One region of the Scandinavium lactucae genome, then DNA from elsewhere that is predicted to be linked to it. Evidence: predicted binding sites of a transcription regulator. Region 1 holds the regulator's gene; each other region holds the start of a gene.
The links. Region 1 encodes LexA, which represses DNA repair genes until DNA is damaged. Its sites were predicted from a motif close to TNCTGTATGTACATACAGNA; they were not measured.
Positions count from the first base shown of each region.

Region 1 (6,311 bases):
CAGACCTGCAACAGTTGGCTGTCATCACGCGCACCATACGCCTGCCCGGAGTGGGCTTCCACCGCGTAGGCAAAGCCGTCCAGCGCGTAGGCGGTAAAGGTCAACATGGTCATCAGCACCGCGTTGACCGCGACGATGTCACTCCCAAGCCGGGCACCTAATACCGTCAGCGCGCCAAAGCATAGCTGCAGCAGCAGCGAACGCAGCATGATGTCGCGGTTGAGCGCCAACAGGCGGCGAATATTACCGCGCCAGGCATCTTTCATTAGCGCCCACGAAATGCCGCGCAGGTGTAACACCCGACGCACCATCAGCAGGCCGATGAAAAAAGTCACGTATTCGGCGCAGACCGTGGCCAGCGCGGCTCCCTGCACGTTCATGTGCAGGCCCATCACCAGCCATAAATCGAGCGCGATGTTCAGCACATTGCCGACCACCAGCAAAATTACCGGGGCCCGCGCATATTGAACCCCAAGCAGCCAGCCCAGCAGCACCAGGTTAGCCAGCGATGCAGGCGCGCTCAGCCAGCGAATCTCGAGGAAGCGGCGGGCCTGTTCGAGTACCGCCTCGCTGCCGCCAACAATATGCAGCGCCAGGTCAATCAACGGGGTGCGCAGCAGCACGATGGCTGCTCCAGCGCCAATCGCCAGAAGCAACGGCTGCACCAGCGCTCTGGCGAGGCGAACGGGGTCTTTTGCGCCGAAGGCTTGCGCGGTCAGGCCGGTAGTGCTCATCCGCAGGAACAGCAGCAGCATAAACAGGAAGCTGGTCGCCATTGAGCCGACCGCTACGCCGCCGAGATACACCGGGCTATCGAGATGGCCGATAACCGCCGTGTCCACCAGGCCAAGCAGTGGCACGGTGATGTTGGAGAAAATCATGGGTAGCGCAAGACGCCACAATGCCTTGTCCGCAGCGCTGAAGAGCGACATGAGAAAACCTGTACGAGTGAATGAGGTAAAAAAGATAACAAAATGGCACCAGAACGGTGCCACTGAAAATACTTAATTCCGGCCTGACGAGACGGTTACTGCCATTCGCCATTGCGGATAACGCCAACCGCCAGCCCTTCGATGGAGAAGTTCTGCTGGCGCAGATCGACCACAATCGGGGAAAACTCGCTGTTTTCCGGCAGCAGTTCAACGGTGCTGCCCTGCTTTTTCAGGCGTTTCACGGTCACTTCGTCATCAATACGGGCGACAACCACCTGGCCGTTACGCACGTCCTGGGTTTTATGCACCGCCAGCAGATCGCCGTCAAGAATACCGATATCACGCATCGACATACCGCTGACGCGCAGCAGGAAATCGGCGCTCGGCTTAAACATCGCCGGATCGACCTGGTAATGTGCTTCGATATGTTGCTGTGCCAGCAGGGGTTCACCCGCTGCGACGCGGCCAATCAGCGGAATGCCTGATTCTTCTTCAATCAGCAGACGAATACCGCGGGATGCGCCGGAAACAATCTCGATGACGCCTTTACGTGCCAGCGCTTTCAGATGCTCTTCAGCCGCGTTCGGGGAACGGAACCCCAAGCGCTGCGCGATTTCCGCACGCGTTGGCGGCATGCCGGTTTGGCTGATGTGATCCCGAATAAGATCGAACACCTCTTGCTGCCTGGTCGTTAACGCTTTCATTCCGCCCCCTGGGTGTATATACAGTTATGCTGTGAGTATATACAGCTAATGGCGATTTTGGAACCGCAAAACGCACAAAAAACCAGACGTTTGCGTAATTATGCGAGCGTTAGCGAAAATGCGTCCACAGCAGCGACACCCAGGTGAAGACAGCGACCATAATCGACAGCAGCACCGCGGCGGAGCCCATGTCTTTCGCTCGCCCGGACAGCTCGTGACGTTCTGTGCCGATGCGATCGACCACGGCTTCGATCGCGCTGTTGAGAATTTCCACTATCATCACCAACAGGACCGAGCCAATCAGTAGCACCCGAGTGATCGCATCCACGTCTAACCAACAGGCGATGATGACGGCGATAATGGCGGCGGTTCCCTCCTGGCGAAAGGCCGCTTCGTTTTGCCATGCGGCGCGGAAACCCTTCCAGGAATAGCCTGCCGCTTTGAAGATTCGGGTGAACCCGGTGGTATCATTTGCCATCAAAAGAACCTTTTGCATTATTAGCGTCAATGTCGGTGTGCGCCGCGCGTGGTAGAACAGATATTCTGTGTACTTTCTGTTATCCTTGCGGCGCATTTGCATGATTAACCAGAGGCTTTACATCGTTTATGTCTGGCTGGCCACGAATTTACTATAAATTACTGAATTTACCATTAAGCGTGCTGGTAAAAAGCAAGTCTATCCCGGCAAATCCTGCCGAGGAACTGGGACTCGATACCTCACGCCCAATTATGTATGTTCTGCCGTATAACTCGAAAGCAGACCTGCTGACGTTACGCGCCCAATGTCTGGCGCATGACCTCCCGGATCCGCTGGAACCGCTGGAGATCGACGGCACCGTGCTGCCGCGCTACGTGTTCATTCACGGCGGGCCGCGCGCGTTTACGTATTACACGCCGAAAGAAGAGTCTATCAAGCTCTTCCATCATTATCTGGATTTGCATCGCAGCAATCCAGAACTCGATGTGCAAATGGTTCCAGTGTCGGTGATGTTTGGTCGCTCACCGGGCCGTGAAAAAGGCGAAGCCAATCCGCCTCTGCGCATGATGAACGGCTTCCAGAAATTCTTCGCCGTGACCTGGCTTGGTCGCGACAGCTTCGTGCGTTTCTCGCCGTCCGTGTCGCTGCGCCGCATGGCCACCGAGCACGGCACCGATAAAATTATCGCTCAGAAGCTGGCCCGCGTGGCGCGTACCCATTTTGCCCGTCAGCGTCTGGCTGCCGTCGGCCCGCGTCTGCCTGCCCGTCAGGACTTGTTCAATAAGCTGCTGGCATCCAAAGCGATTGCCCGTGCGGTAGAAGACGAAGCGCGCAGCAAGAAAATCTCCCATGAAAAAGCACAGCAGAACGCCATTGCGCTGATGGAAGAGATTGCCGCCAACTTCTCTTACGAGATGATTCGTCTCACCGACCGCGTACTCGGCTTCACCTGGAACCGTTTGTACCAGGGGATCAACGTCAATAACGCCGAGCGCGTGCGTCAGCTGGCGCACGACGGCCATGAGATTGTCTATGTGCCCTGCCACCGCAGCCACATGGACTATATGCTGCTCTCTTACGTGCTTTATCACCAGGGGCTGGTGCCGCCGCATATCGCCGCAGGCATCAACCTGAATTTCTGGCCCGCGGGCCCGATTTTCCGCCGCCTGGGCGCGTTCTTTATTCGTCGTACCTTCAAAGGTAACAAGCTGTATTCCACCGTATTCCGCGAATACTTAGGCGAGCTGTTCAGCCGCGGCTATTCCGTTGAATACTTCGTGGAAGGCGGGCGTTCCCGTACCGGTCGTCTGCTGGATCCGAAAACCGGCACCTTGTCGATGACCATTCAGGCGATGCTGCGTGGCGGCACCCGTCCAATCACTCTCGTGCCTATTTACATCGGCTACGAGCACGTGATGGAAGTGGGCACCTACGCCAAAGAGCTGCGTGGGGCGACCAAAGAGAAAGAGAGTCTGCCGCAGATGCTGCGCGGCCTGAGCAAACTGCGTAATCTCGGTCAGGGCTACGTCAACTTTGGCGAACCGATGCCGCTGATGACCTATCTCAACCAGCACGTGCCGGAGTGGCGGGAGTCCATCGACCCGATTGAATCCATTCGTCCGGCCTGGCTGACGCCAACGGTGAACAACATCGCCGAAGACCTGATGGTGCGCATTAACAACGCCGGGGCGGCCAACGCCATGAACCTGTGTGTGACCGCGCTGCTGGCCTCGCGTCAGCGCTCGCTGACCCGCGAGCAGTTAACCGAGCAGCTCGAATGCTATCTACAGCTGATGCGCAACGTGCCGTACTCCTCGGATTCCACCGTACCGTCTGCCACCGCCAGCGAGCTTATCGATCATGCGTTGCAGATGAACAAGTTCGAAGTCGAGAAAGACACCATCGGCGATATCATCATCCTGCCGCGCGAGCAGGCGGTGTTGATGACCTACTATCGCAACAACATTACCCACATGCTGATGATCCCGTCGCTGCTGGCCGCGATTGTGACCCAGCATCGCAAAATCTCCCGCGCGGAGATGGTGCGACATGTGGAAGTGCTGTACCCGATGCTGAAAGCCGAGCTGTTCCTGCGCTGGGAAAAAGACGAGCTGGCGGGCGTTATCGACCTGCTGCTGGCCGAAATGCAGCGTCAGGCGCTGATCACGGTTGAGAATGACGACGTTAGCGTCAACCCGTCGCACTCCCGTACCCTGCAACTGCTGGCTGCTGGAGCCCGTGAAACGCTGCAACGCTACGCCATTACCTTCTGGCTGCTGAGTGCGAATCCGTCCATCAACCGCAGTACGCTGGAGAAAGAGAGCCGCACCGTGGCACAACGTCTGTCAGTGCTGCATGGCATCAACGCGCCGGAGTTCTTCGATAAAGCGGTGTTCAGTACCCTGGTGCTGACCCTGCGTGACGAAGGTTACATCAGTGATACCGGCGATGCCGAACCGGCGGAAACGCTGAAGGTGTATCAGATGCTGGCTGAGCTGATTGCGTCCGATGTGCGTCTGACCGTCGAGAGCGCCAATCAGGACGCGTGACCTTAGCGCGTAAAAAAGCCGGAGCAATGTGAGTTGCTCCGGCTTTTTTGTTTTTGCCCGGCAAGCCTTGCGCCGCCGGGAAGAGGTTAAAGCATATAACTCATCGCCAGACCGATAAACAACACCAGCCCCACGTAGTTGTTGTTCATAAACGCTTTAAAGCAGGCATCACGATCGCGGTTTTTAATCAGCTTCTGCTGATAAATAAACAGCGCCCCGGCGATGAAAATCGACCAGTAGAATTCCCAGTTAAGATGGCTCAGCCAGCCGACCGCCACCATCAATCCTAGCGATAAGACCTGCAAAATCCCGATGATCAGCTTGTCGTGTTTGCCAAACAGAATCGCGGTAGATTTGACGCCAATCTTTAAATCGTCATCCCGGTCAACCATCGCATATTCGGTATCGTAGGCCACCGTCCAGCAGATATTCGCCAGGAACATCAGCCAGCAGCTCAGCGGTAACGATTCACTGACCGCGGCATAGGCCATCGGGATAGACCAGCCAAACGCCGCGCCCAGCACCACCTGTGGCAGATGGGTGTAGCGTTTCATAAACGGATACACCCACGCCAGCGCCAGACCGGCCACCGACAGCAGAATAGTCATGGTGTTGAGCGTCAGTACCAGCAGGAACGAGAGCACCACCAGCACCACAAACAGGATGCGCGCCTCTTTCTCGCTGATATCGCCGCTCGGTAACGGGCGATGGGCGGTGCGTTTGACGTGACCATCAATTTTACGGTCGGCGTAGTCGTTCACCACGCAGCCCGCGGCACGCATCATCCACACCCCCGCCACGAACACCGCGAGGATCCACAGCGGCGGTACGCCAGGCATGGCTACCCACAGCGCCCACAGCGTCGGCCAGAGCAGCAGCAGCGAGCCTATCGGCTTATCAATACGCATCAGACGGCTATAAGCCTGGAGCTTATTTTGCGTCAGACTCCTCTCCATAATTCTCTTCCTCTCAGTACAGCGGCGACGCAGGCAGAAACAGCTCGGTTAACAGCAGCGGTTTTCCGCTCAGCCGAAGGCGGGAACGACGCCCCCACAGCTCTGCATCTTTACCAATTTCAATAAAATCACGGGTTAAGGTGGATGAGGTAAACAGGTAGCGCCCCAGCGGGGTTTTGCCGAGCTGTTGCAGCGCCAGCTCCGGTCCAGACAGGGTAGATTCCGGCACCACCGTTCGGCCGGCAAGCCAGGATTCGCCGTCGGCGCAGAGCAAAATCTCACGCAGCCAGTAGCGCGGCTCGGCGGGCAGCAGCGCCAGTTCTTCGGCGACCTCATCCTGACCCACGAAATCTTCACGCACCAGCGTCACGGTGACGCGCTTGCCCTGCTGTTCAAAACGTTTGGTCATGGAATCTTCCAGCAGCAGCCAGTCGAGCAGCGCCGCATCGAGTTCCGGAAGGGTGGTGTAATAGCGTAGTGCACGCAGCTGCGCCAGCGCAGGGTGTGACATGCCAGACTCTCCGATACAAAACTTATCGGCATTGTATCGTAGAAAAGGGTTAGCGGGAGGAAGAAACGTCAATATCCGCGCGGTAGCGCAACAGGGATGCAACATCCGCCGTTGCGTCAGAAAAAACGGTGCGTCGAGGGAGACGCACCGAATGGCCAGGGCCTAAACATCAGCAATGTGG
Region 1 covers NZ_JAWXRD010000036.1:85,864-92,174, forward strand. The annotation lists gene dinF (MATE family efflux transporter DinF) at 1-932, opposite strand, end outside; gene lexA (transcriptional repressor LexA) at 1,028-1,636, opposite strand; gene SIK69_RS15880 (diacylglycerol kinase) at 1,746-2,114, opposite strand; gene plsB (glycerol-3-phosphate 1-O-acyltransferase PlsB) at 2,243-4,663, shown strand; gene ubiA (4-hydroxybenzoate octaprenyltransferase) at 4,750-5,619, opposite strand; gene ubiC (chorismate lyase) at 5,633-6,130, opposite strand.

Region 2 (6,311 bases), on a different contig from region 1:
AGGTCAAAGGTACGCCAATGGAAAACAACGAAGACGTTGATGCCTTTGAATTTATTCGCACCATCGCCGTGGCGCGGATCATGATGCCGACCTCGCACGTGCGTCTGTCTGCCGGACGCGAAAAGATGAACGAGCAAACCCAGGCGATGTGCTTTATGGCCGGGGCCAACTCGATTTTCTACGGCTGCAAGCTGCTGACCACGCCGAACCCGGAAGAGGACAAAGATCTGCTGCTGTTCCGCAAGCTGGGGATCAATCCAGAGCAGACCGCGGTGCTGGCGGGGGATATCGAACAGCAGCAAAAACTCGAACAGGCGCTGCTGACCCCGGATACCGACACGTATTACAACGCGGCGGCGGTATGAGCTGGCAGCAACGCATCGACACTGCGCTAACGGAACGACGTCATGCCGATACGTTTCGTCATCGCCTGCCGGTCAGCCACGGCGCGGGACGCTGGCTGGTTCAGGGGGAACGCCGCTGGCTGAATTTTTCCAGCAACGATTACCTTGGTCTGAGCCAGCATCCGCAGATCGTCGCCGCCTGGCAACAGGGCGCTGAGCGCTACGGCACCGGCAGCGGCGGGTCCGGACACGTCACCGGCTACAGCGAAGCGCATCAGCAGTTTGAGCAGGAACTGGCGCAGTGGCTGGGCTACCCGCGTGCGCTGCTGTTTATCTCTGGCTTCGCGGCTAATCAGGCGGTGATTGCTGCCCTGATGCACAAAGACGACCGGATTGTCGCGGACAAACTGAGCCACGCCTCGCTGCTGGAAGCGGCCAGCCACAGCCCGGCGCAGCTGCGGCGCTTCGCCCATAACGATAGCTCTCAACTGGCAAGCCTGCTGGCGAAGCCCATTGAGGGCCTGCAACTGGCGGTCACCGAAGGCATTTTCAGTATGGACGGCGACAGCGCCCCGCTCGCCGGGATCGCCGCCGTTACCCGCCAAGCCAACGGCTGGCTGCTGGTGGACGATGCGCACGGGGTGGGCGTCAGCGGAGACAATGGCCGGGGCAGCTGCGCCGCACAGGGCGTCCATCCTGAGCTACTGGTGGTGACCTTTGGGAAGGCGTTTGGCCTGAGCGGGGCGGCGGTGCTGTGCAGCGACCCGGTAGCGGATTATCTGTTGCAGTTCGCGCGACATCTGATTTACAGCACCAGTATGCCGCCCGCACAGGCGGTGGCGCTCAGTCAGGCGCTGGCGATTATCCGCAGTGAAGAGGGCGAATCCCGCCGTCAGACCTTACGCCGCCACATCGCGCGTTTCCGTCAGGGGGCAGAACAGCTCTCCTTGCAGCTTACGGCATCGAACAGCGCCATTCAGCCGCTGATCGTCGGTGAAAATAGCCGGGCATTACGGCTGGCGGAAAGTCTGCGCGAGCAGGGGTGTTGGCTGACGGCTATCCGCCCACCGACGGTGCCAGCGGGGACGGCGCGCCTGAGGGTGACGCTGACCGCCGCACATCAGCCGCAGGATATCGACCAGTTACTGGAGGTGTTGGATGCCGCCCGTCGATAAATCAGCGATTGCGGCCGCGTTTGGCCGGGCCGCCAGTCACTATCAGCAACACGACGAACTCCAGCGCCAGAGCGCCGCGGCGTTGCTGGCACAGCTTCCCGGACGAGCGTTCAACCGGGTGCTGGATGCTGGCTGTGGGCCGGGGAGCATGAGTCGCTACTGGACGGATGTGGGAAGCCAGGTCACGGCACTGGACCTCTCCTCGCCGATGCTGGAACAGGCGCTGTCCCAGCGTTCGGCACAACACTATGTGCAGGCGGATATTGAAGCCATGCCGCTGGCTGATGAGCAGTACGACCTGGCCTGGAGCAACCTCGCGGTGCAGTGGTGTGACTCGCTGCCGACGGCGCTGAGCGAATTGTACCGCGTGGTGCGTCCCGGGGGCCGGGTGGCGTTCAGCACTCTGGTGGCGGATTCGCTGCCGGAACTGCATCAGGCATGGCAGCCAGTCGACCGCCAGCCGCACGCCAATCGTTTTTTAACCCAGGCCGAGATTATTGCCGCCCTGGCGGGTTATCGCTGCCAGCATCACACGCACACTTTCTGCCTGACCTTTGACGATGCTCTGAGTGCGATGCGCTCACTGAAAGGCATTGGCGCGACCCATCTGCATGAAGGCCGGGCGGCGCAAACCCTGACCCGCAGCCAGTTGCAGCAAATTCAGTTGGCATGGCCGAAACAGCAGGGGCGTTGCGCCCTGACGTACCATATTTTTACAGGAGTCATTGACCGTGATTGAACGTTATTTTGTTACTGGCACCGACACCGAAGTCGGTAAAACCGTTGCCAGCTGCGCGCTTTTGCAGGCGGCAAACCGCGCGGGCTATCGCACCGCAGGCTATAAGCCAGTGGCATCGGGTAGCGAAATGACCGCCGACGGGTTGCGCAACACCGACGCGCTGGCCCTGCAACGCCACAGCGCGGTAGCGCTGAACTACGCAGAGGTGAATCCATACACCTTTGCGGAACCGACCTCGCCGCACATCATTAGCGCAGATGAAGGCCGACCCATAGAGGCGCGAACGCTTTCCGCTGGGCTGCAGGCGCTGTCGCAGAAAGCGGAATGGGTGCTGGTCGAAGGGGCAGGCGGCTGGTTCACGCCGTTGTCAGCCTCGTATACCTTTGCCGATTGGGTGCAGGCTGAGCGCTTGCCGGTGATCCTCGTGGTGGGTGTAAAGCTCGGCTGTATCAACCATGCGCTGCTGACCGCGCAGGCGGTGCAACAGGCCGGGTTGCACCTCGCGGGCTGGATTGCTAATGACGTTATCCCGCCGGGTAAACGTCACGCCGAATACCTGGCGACTCTGACGAGGATGCTGCCCGCGCCGTTGCTGGGAGAAATCCCTTATCTGGAACAGGGGCCAGAGGCCGCAGAGACAGGGCAATATCTCGACCTTACGGCGCTTCGTCCGGCGTCATAAACTGCGCCAGCAGCCGGGTATCGAGCTGATTCACCGGGCCCTGCGCGACGTTACGCCCGCGATGCAACAGGCAGAAGGTATCCGCCACCCGGCGAATAAACGGCAGGTGCTGCTCGGCGAGCAGCACCGTTAGCCCCAGTTCACGGTTCAGACGCAGCAGGCATTCGCCGAGTTTGTGCATAAACCCCAGCCCCATCCCGCGCGTCGGCTCGTCAAGGATCAGCAGTTTGGGCCGGGTGACCAGCGCGCTGGCAAGCGCCAGCTGATACTGGTCATCGTCGGACATCGCCGCCCCCTTGACCTGGCGCAGCGGATACAGCTCAGGCATCAGGTCAAAAATGTCACTGCCGACCGCGCCGTTTCCCTCGTGGCTTGCCCGCATCGCTATCTGCAAATTCTCTTCCACCGTCATCTGCGAGAAAATCCGCTTATCCTGCGGCACATAGCCGATACCCATCGCCGCGCGCAGGGGTGGGGAAAGGGTGAGCAGGTCGCGCGGCGGCCCGCTGGCCTCCTGCCAGAACATGGTGCCGCTTTCGATGGCCTGAAAGCCCGCAATACAGTTCACCAGCGTGGTCTTCCCCATGCCCGGCAGCCCGAGCACGCAGGTGCACTTCCCGGGGGCAAGGTCGAGATTGAGATCCCACAGAATATGCTGATTTCCGTAATAGTGATTCACTGCGCGTAGACTCAACATCGGCATCTCCTTACGTTGTGGCTTTAGGTTGTGCAAATCCCTTGCCAGAACAGAAAATGCATTGCGAATTGCCCCCCTATTTCGGATTGCTACTCAAAAAAGAGGCGTATGTGCCGCGTGTTCAACCGGGCCGGTGCACTTTGTCGGTGCTGCGAATGAAAGAGGGCGTCGGCGCGTGGTGCAGCGTTAACGCTGCTTTTGTGAGCGCCATCTCGTTGCGCAACGGCGGGCGTTTTGCATGATTAAAGACAAAAAATAGCGATAAAAAATTTTTCGACAGGACTTTTAGGGGCTCGATGCGTTTTGCGCGAGTGGCAGGGGAGTTGGGCTGCAGACACTTATCCACTATTCCTGTGGATAACCATGTGCATGAGAGTTAGAAAACTTGCGATAGGCTAGAGAAGACGCGGCCTGCACCCAAATTGATGCGAAACGCGGCTTTTCGATATTTCCTTTATTTATCAATGCGTTTAATAAAAGCAATGCCTGTAAGAAAAGTGTCACCGGCTGCCATAAAAGATTCATCACCCTTCTTGACAAATGTTAAATACGACAATGTTCTGGGGATAACCCGATCCGCCCGGTGTTTTATATCGTCACAGCGGAAATTTTCACCGCAGTTGATCGCAGATGACAGCGGTAACACACATACCCTAATGCGTTACTGTTTTTATATCCAGTGTTTTTTATTGGCAAATTTTGGTGCGACGAGTAGAATTAATCGTCTGCCCGTTTCCCTTCATCAGGTTGTCGTTCATGAGTAAACCGTTCAAAATGCATTCTGCTTTCCGTCCCTCAGGCGATCAGCCCGAGGCCATCCGTCGCCTGGAAGAGGGGTTGGAAGATGGTCTGGCGCATCAAACGCTGCTCGGGGTAACGGGCTCAGGGAAAACGTTTACCATCGCCAACGTGATTGCCGACCTCCAGCGCCCGACCATGCTGCTGGCCCCGAATAAAACCCTCGCCGCGCAGCTGTACGGCGAGATGAAAGAGTTCTTCCCGGATAACGCGGTCGAGTTTTTTGTCTCCTATTACGACTACTATCAGCCGGAAGCCTACGTTCCCAGCTCAGATACCTTTATCGAAAAAGATGCGTCGGTGAACGAACACATCGAGCAGATGCGTCTGTCAGCGACCAAAGCGATGCTTGAACGCCGCGACGTGATTGTGGTGGCCTCGGTGTCTGCCATTTACGGTCTGGGCGACCCTGACCTGTATCTGAAGATGATGCTGCACCTGACGGTGGGCATGATTATCGATCAGCGTTCGATTCTGCGTCGTCTGGCCGAACTGCAATACACCCGTAACGATCAGGCATTCCAGCGCGGTACGTTCCGTGTGCGCGGGGAAGTTATCGACATCTTCCCGGCGGAATCTGACGACATAGCCCTGCGCGTTGAGCTGTTTGATGAAGAAGTGGAGCGATTGTCGCTGTTTGACCCGCTGACCGGGCATCTGGAATCGACCATCCAGCGTTTTACCGTCTACCCGAAAACGCACTACGTTACGCCACGTGAACGCATTGTGCAGGCGATGGAAGAGATCAAAGTCGAGCTGGCAGACCGCCGCAAAGTGCTGCTGGAAAACAACAAGCTGCTGGAAGAGCAACGTCTTTCGCAGCGGACCCAGTTCGACCTCGAGATGATGAACGAGCTGGGTTACTGCTCGGGCATTGAAAACTACTCGCGCTATCTCTCCGGGCGTGGGCCGGGCGAGCCACCCCCGACGCTGTTTGATTATCTGCCCGCCGACGGCCTGTTGGTGATCGACGAATCCCACGTCACCGTGCCGCAAATTGGTGGGATGTACCGTGGCGACCGCGCACGTAAAGAGACCTTGGTTGAATACGGTTTCCGCCTGCCGTCGGCGCTGGACAACCGTCCATTGAAGTTTGAAGAATTTGAAGCTCTGGCCCCGCAAACTATCTACGTGTCGGCGACGCCGGGCAATTATGAGCTGGAAAAATCGGGCGATGACGTGGTCGATCAGGTGGTACGTCCTACCGGTCTGCTGGATCCCGTTATCGAAGTGCGTCCGGTCGGCACCCAGGTGGATGACCTGCTGTCAGAAATTCGTCTGCGCGTAGCGATTAACGAGCGGGTGCTGGTCACCACGCTCACCAAACGCATGGCCGAAGACCTGACTGAATATCTGGAAGAGCATGGCGAACGGGTGCGCTACCTGCACTCGGATATCGACACCGTCGAGCGGATGGAGATCATCCGCGATTTGCGTCTTGGCGAGTTTGACGTGCTGGTGGGGATCAACCTGTTAAGGGAAGGTCTCGATATGCCGGAAGTGTCGCTGGTGGCGATTCTGGACGCCGATAAAGAAGGCTTCCTGCGTTCCGAACGTTCGCTTATTCAGACCATCGGTCGTGCGGCGCGTAACATCAACGGCAAGGCGATTCTTTACGCTGACAGAATCACCAACTCGATGGCGAAAGCGATGGGTGAAACCGAGCGTCGTCGTGAGAAGCAGGAGCAGTACAACCTGGAAAATGGCATTGTGCCGCAGGGACTGAACAAGAAGGTGGTCGATATTCTGTCGTTGGGCGAGAGCCTGGCGAAAACGCGCGGTAAAGGTCGCGGCAAGTCGAGAAGTGCGGCTGAGACCGAGGCGGCAGAGCTGGCGCTGACGCCGAAAGCGTTGCAGCAGAAAATCAGCGAACTTG
Region 2 covers NZ_JAWXRD010000038.1:76,277-82,587, reverse strand. The annotation lists gene bioB (biotin synthase BioB) at 1-365, shown strand, start outside; gene bioF (8-amino-7-oxononanoate synthase) at 362-1,519, shown strand; gene bioC (malonyl-ACP O-methyltransferase BioC) at 1,503-2,258, shown strand; gene bioD (dethiobiotin synthase) at 2,251-2,940, shown strand; gene SIK69_RS16960 (ABC transporter ATP-binding protein) at 2,915-3,637, opposite strand; gene uvrB (excinuclease ABC subunit UvrB) at 4,394-6,311, shown strand, end outside.
Region 2: uvrB (excinuclease ABC subunit UvrB) is a predicted target of LexA. The motif match lies at 4,300-4,319, and genes of this name have one in related genera.

Region 3 (6,311 bases), on a different contig from region 1:
CTGCCCCGCAGCCCCCCAGGAATCACTGGCGCTGAGGTCAGATAACCCCGCGTCTTTCCCGGTATCGTTGAAGTCGGCGTTAAAGAAGGTGGTGTAGTTGATCCCGGCCCCGATGTACGGACGCACTTTGCTGCTGGCATCAAGGAAGTACCACTGTGCCATCAGCGTCGGCGGTAACAGATTCACCGTGGCTATCGTTCCTGTTGGGCCAGTGCCCACTTTGCTGCGGAACGGTGACGCGGCCAACAACTCGATCCCGATGTTATCGGTGGCCATATAGGTGAAAGTTAAACCAAGCTGGGTATTGTTATCGACGGTAAAGCTGCCCAGCCCAAGTACGTTATCAGAGCCTTCGGTTGGACGGATGGTCGCCGACCCGGCACGGATAAAGAACTCGCCCGCTTCATGCGCCCAGGCTCCGCCAGAGAGACTGCTCAAAACCAGCGCTGCCACTGCTAACTTTTTCATTTCCACTCCTTCGTTATGGTTTTATAAGCGCGCTGAATATACCCACAAATAAGTAAAAACGATCCAACTCAGATCACATTCAATCTTGAGATTTAACATTCATTGATCTGGATTAATTTTTCGTTACCAAATCCGCAGAGATAAACCCCATCCACATCAATTTTCTTTCTTTTCTCTGTTACAAATAAAAGGGTAACGGCGGCGAAAAAAACGCCACAGGCCCCGGCGGCTTACCGCCTCTTTACAAAGATATGCTTTTCCATACAGGTGTTGATGCTGCCACTTTGGCGTCGGGTGGGTTACAATTGCCGGCTTATTACTACCAGTCAGACTCAAGGAGAGTGCATGTCTATCACGGCTAAGTCGGTTTACCGTGACACGGGTAATTTTTTTCGCAATCAGTTCGTTACGGTTCTGTTGATTGCGTTGTTGTGTGCGTTTATCACGGTGGTGCTTGGCCATGCGTTCTCACCGAGCGATGAACAGCTCGCCCAGTTGAGCCAGGGGGATAACCTGGCAGGCAGCGTGGGTCTGTTTGAACTGGTGCAAAACATGACCCCGGAACAGCAGCAAATTCTGTTGCGGGCGTCGGCGGCGTCAACATTTTCCGGGCTGATTGGCAACGCCATTCTCGCGGGCGGCGTACTGCTGATGATTCAGATGATTTCCGCCGGACAGCGTGTGAGCGCTCTGCGTGCGATCGGGGCCAGTGCGCCGGTGCTGCCGAAACTGCTGCTGCTGATTTTAATCACCACCTTTCTGGTACAGATGGGCGTGATGCTGGTTGTGGTCCCAGGCGTCTTGCTGGCTATTGTGCTCGCTTTCGCGCCTATCATGCTGGTGCAGGACAAAATGGGGATTTTCTCCTCAATGCGCAACAGTATGCGTCTGGCGTGGGGCAACATGCGTCTGGTCGCACCGGCGGTGATTGGCTGGCTGCTGGCGAAAACGCTGCTGCTAATGTTCGCGCCGAACTTCGCGGTACTCACGCCGAACGTCGGCGCGGTGGTGGTAAACTGCATCAGCAATTTGATTTCCGCTTTATTGCTGATCTATTTATTCCGCCTGTATATGCTTATTCGTAACTGATCCCCCAGGCCCGGCGATCCCGGGCCACTATTGAAATACGGAACCGATGTATGAAGCAGTTTTTGGATTTTTTACCGTTGGTGGTGTTCTTTGTTTTCTACAAACTGTATGACATCTTTACCGCTACCGCGGCCCTGATAATCGCCACCGCCATCGTCCTGGTTTACTGCTGGGTACGCTATCGCAAAGTCGAAAAAATGGCACTGATTACCTTTGTGCTGGTTGCGGTATTTGGCGGCATGACCCTGTTCTTCCATAACTCTGAGTTTATTAAATGGAAGGTGACGGTTATTTATGTCCTGTTTGCCGGGGCGCTGCTGTTCAGCCAGTGGGTTATGAAAAAGCCGCTGATCCAGCGGATGCTCGGCAAAGAGCTGACCCTGCCACAGTTCGTGTGGTCGCGACTGAATATTGCCTGGGCGCTGTTCTTTATCATTTGTGGCCTGGCGAACATCTATATCGCCTTCTGGCTGCCGGAAAACATCTGGATTAACTTTAAAGTGTTCGGCTTAACCGCCCTGACCCTGATTTTCACGCTGCTGAGCGGGGTGTACATCTACCGCCACATGCCGCAGGACGACAAGTAAATGACCGTGAGCAGTAACGTCCCGCAGGGCGATTTAGTTCTGCGTACCCTGGCGATGCCAGCGGATACCAACGCCAATGGCGATATCTTCGGCGGCTGGATCATGTCGCAGATGGACCTCGGTGGTGCCATCATGGCCAAAGAAATTGCGCAGGGCCGTGTGGTCACGGTGCGCGTTGATGGCATGACGTTTTTACGTCCCGTCGCGGTCGGTGATGTGGTGTGTTGCTATGCCCGCTGCACCAAACGCGGTACCACCTCAATCACGGTGAACATTGAAGTGTGGGTGAAGAAGGTCTCTTCTGAGCCAATCGGTCAGCGTTATAAAGCGACCGAAGCCCTGTTTATCTATGTGGCGGTGGATAGCGAAGGAAAGCCCCGGCCCTTCCCGCAGGCGTAAAAAAAGCCCGGTCAATACAACAGTTTGACCGGGCTTTTTTATTACAGAAAACCGAGCAGTTTAAAGAAGAAGTATCCCGCCACAATCACAATCACCGGCAGGACATACAGGGTGAAAATCTGCAAAAAGATGGTGTGGTGCGGAACCACAATTTTCGCATCGATTTGTACTTTGTTTAACCCTTCCGGCCCTTTGGCTTTCTCCAGAATCAGCTGATCCTCCACGCCTTCGCGTAGAAACTTGGCCTGACGACTCATTCGCGCCCCGGAGGCCTGCAACGCCAGCCCGATGAAAATCAGGGCAAAGATAATCCAAAAGCCGATATTCAGGCTGTGATGAAAATCGGGCTGCGGCGAGTTGTACCAGAAAAAGTTCAGGAACGGCGTATTGAAGCGGATCATCTCAATCATTACATGGGCGAAATCGAGCAGAACCGCATCGATCCCTGGCTGCTTCTCACTGTGCTCAAACATGAATTTGAACACCGAAATGAGGGTGGAGATAACGGCCGGGATAAAGATGACCCAGCCCAAAATGCGTTTCAGTACGGCGATGCGTCCTGCTTGTTGATACGTCATGGGTTCCCCTTGTTCAGACGCGCTTTCTGTTTCGCAGTAAGTCTACCTTTAGTTGCGCCTTTTCGCCTGCGCTTTAAAAGCGATATGGTGTACGATGAGGTCGAATCTCAGGTCTTTTTCCCTACAGGAGTTGCCTTATGACAGCCGAGCGTCAAATTGTTGCCGCTATCTTTGATATGGATGGTTTACTGATTGATTCCGAACCGTTGTGGGATCGTGCCGAACTGGATGTCATTGCCGGTCTGGGCGTAGACATTTCGCGCCGCAACGAGCTGCCGGACACGCTCGGTCTGCGCATTGATATGGTGGTAGAGCTGTGGTTTGCCCAGCAACCGTGGAACGGCCCAAGCCGCGACGAGGTCACCGCCCGTATCATCGGCCGCGCAATAACTCTGGTTGAAGAACAACGTCCGCTGCTGCCGGGTGTGCGCGAAGCGATTGCGCTGTGCAAATCTCAGGGGCTGAAAGTCGGTCTGGCCTCTGCTTCCCCGTTACTTATGCTGGAAAAAGTGCTGGATATGTTCGACCTGCGCGATCAGTTCGACGCCCTGGCCTCCGCCGAAAAACTGCAGTACAGCAAACCGCATCCGCAGGTGTATCTCGACTGTGCGGCGAAACTCGGCGTTAACCCGCTGGCCTGTGTGGCGCTGGAAGATTCCGTTAACGGCATGATTGCCAGCAAAGCGGCGCGGATGCGGTCGATTGTTGTCCCGGAGCATGCCAACTTCGCCGACCCGCGCTACGTCCTGGCTAACGTGAAGCTTTCTTCGCTGGAACAGCTCACCGCCGAACATTTGCGCGGTTAACCCGGCGCGCGGTTTGTTAATCTAAGAGAGTGACAAACAGTTACACCGTCACCTCTTCCGCCTACTGTATAAAAACCCTATACTGTATGAATTGACAGTTTGACGGGTATTATCATGACGGCGGAAGGACACCTGCTCTTTTCTATCGCCTGTGCGGTGTTTGCTAAAAATGCAGAACTGACCCCGGTTCTTGCACAGGGTGACTGGTGGCACATTGTTCCCGCTGCGGTGTTGACCTGCCTGCTGCCAGACATCGATCACCCCAAATCCTTCCTCGGGCAACGCTTAAGCTGGATAGCCAAGCCCGTGGCGAGGATGTTCGGCCATCGCGGTTTTACCCATAGTCTTCTGGCCGTTTTCGGCGGCCTGACCCTGTTCTACCTGAAAGTACCCGAGAGCTGGTTTATCCCCGCCGATGTGTTGCAGGGCATGGTGCTGGGCTATCTGAGCCATATCCTCGCCGACATGTTAACCCCTGCCGGGGTGCCGCTGCTGTGGCCGTGTCGCTGGCGCTTTCGATTACCTATTCTCGCCCCACGCAAAGGTAACCAACTGGAACGCGTATTATGCATGGCGTTGTTCGTGTATGCCGTGTGGATGCCGCAGTCGATACCGGATAACAGCGCGGTGCGTTGGTCCTCAAGCCTGATCAGCGCCCTGCAATTTCGCTTCGACCGCTTTATTAATCATCAAAGCGGACAGTAAACCAGCAGTATCAGCGCTTTTGTCATAAACCATTCCATTTGGATATAAGCGCCACTTCACACTTCTGATAATCTTGCGTCATTAAAAGCAGTATATTTCTAGACAGAATAAAGAGATCAGGAGAACGGGGATGAATTTTCCATTAATAGCGAACGTGCTGGTGTTCGCGATATTGCTGTTTGCTCTGGCGCAAACCCGCCATAAAAACTGGAGCCTGGCCAAGAAAGTGCTGGTCGGTCTGGCGATGGGCGTGGCGTTTGGTCTGGTACTGCAGCTGATTTACGGTGCAGACAGCACGGTCCTTAAAGAGTCTATCCAGTGGTTCAACGTCGTGGGCAATGGCTATGTTCAGCTGCTGCAAATGATCGTCATGCCGCTGGTGTTTGCCTCTATTCTCAGTGCGGTAGCGCGTCTGCACAATGCGTCGCAGCTGGGTAAAATCAGCTTCCTGACCATCGGCACCCTGCTGTTTACCACGCTGATTTCTGCGCTGGTCGGTGTGCTGGTTACCAACCTGTTCGGTCTTACCGCTGAAGGTCTGGTTCAGGGTACCGCCGAAACCGCGCGTCTGAATGCCATTCAGAGCACTTACGCCGGGAAAGTGGCTGACCTGAGCGTGCCGCAGCTGCTGCTCTCCTTCGTGCCGAAAAACCCGTTTGCTGACCTGACCGGCGCAAGCCCGACGTCAATTATCAGCATCGTCATTTTCGCGGCCTTCCTCGGGGTGGCAGCCCTGAAACTGCTGAAAGACGACGAGCCAAAAGGCAAACGCGTGCTGACCGCTATCGATACCCTGCAAAGCTGGGTAATGAAGCTGGTGCGTCTGGTCATGCAGCTGACACCTTACGGTGTGCTGGCGCTGATGACCAAAGTCGTGGCGGGTTCTAATCTGCAGGACATCATCAAACTTGGCGGTTTCGTGGTTGCCTCTTACCTGGGCCTGGCGATCATGTTCGTGGTTCACGGTCTGCTGTTGGGTGCCAACGGCATCAACCCGCTGAAATACTTCCGTAAAGTATGGCCGGTGCTGACCTTCGCGTTCACCAGCCGTTCCAGCGCCGCGTCGATTCCGCTGAATATTGAAGCGCAGACCCGTCGCCTGGGCGTACCTGAATCCATCGCCAGCTTCTCCGCTTCGTTTGGTGCCACCATTGGTCAGAACGGTTGTGCGGGTCTGTACCCGGCGATGCTGGCGGTGATGGTTGCCCCAACCGTTGGGATTAACCCCCTGGATCCGCTGTGGATTGCGACCCTGGTCGGTATCGTGACCGTGAGTTCCGCAGGCGTGGCGGGTGTGGGTGGCGGGGCAACCTTCGCGGCGCTGATCGTTCTGCCTGCGATGGGCCTGCCGGTGACCCTGGTTGCGTTGCTGATTTCCATTGAACCGCTGATCGACATGGGCCGTACCGCTCTGAACGTCAATGGCTCAATGACCGCCGGGACCCTGACCAGCCAGTGGCTGCGTCAGACCGACAAAGCGGTGATGGAAAGTGAAGATGAAGTAGAGTTGGCACATCGCTAAGCCTGCCCTCTGCGCCATACACCACAACGGTGAGCCATCTGGCTCACCGTTTTTTTTTGCTTACAGACCGCGATACAGGCGCTGTGGCCGGCCCACTTTACCGTAAACAATCTCCGCCAAAATCTGCTGCTGCCCGGCGGCGAACTCCAGATAGCGC
Region 3 covers NZ_JAWXRD010000040.1:505,226-511,536, forward strand. The annotation lists gene ompW (outer membrane protein OmpW) at 1-468, opposite strand, end outside; partial or broken gene SIK69_RS20015 (hypothetical protein) at 660-830, shown strand; gene SIK69_RS20020 (YciC family protein) at 814-1,557, shown strand; gene SIK69_RS20025 (septation protein A) at 1,608-2,144, shown strand; gene yciA (acyl-CoA thioester hydrolase YciA) at 2,145-2,543, shown strand; gene SIK69_RS20035 (YniB family protein) at 2,585-3,121, opposite strand; gene hxpB (hexitol phosphatase HxpB) at 3,259-3,927, shown strand; gene SIK69_RS20045 (metal-dependent hydrolase) at 4,042-4,632, shown strand; gene SIK69_RS20050 (L-cystine transporter) at 4,763-6,154, shown strand; gene dpiA (two-component response regulator DpiA) at 6,215-6,311, opposite strand, start outside.
Region 3: SIK69_RS20045 (metal-dependent hydrolase) is a predicted target of LexA. The motif match lies at 4,008-4,027, and genes of this name have one in related genera.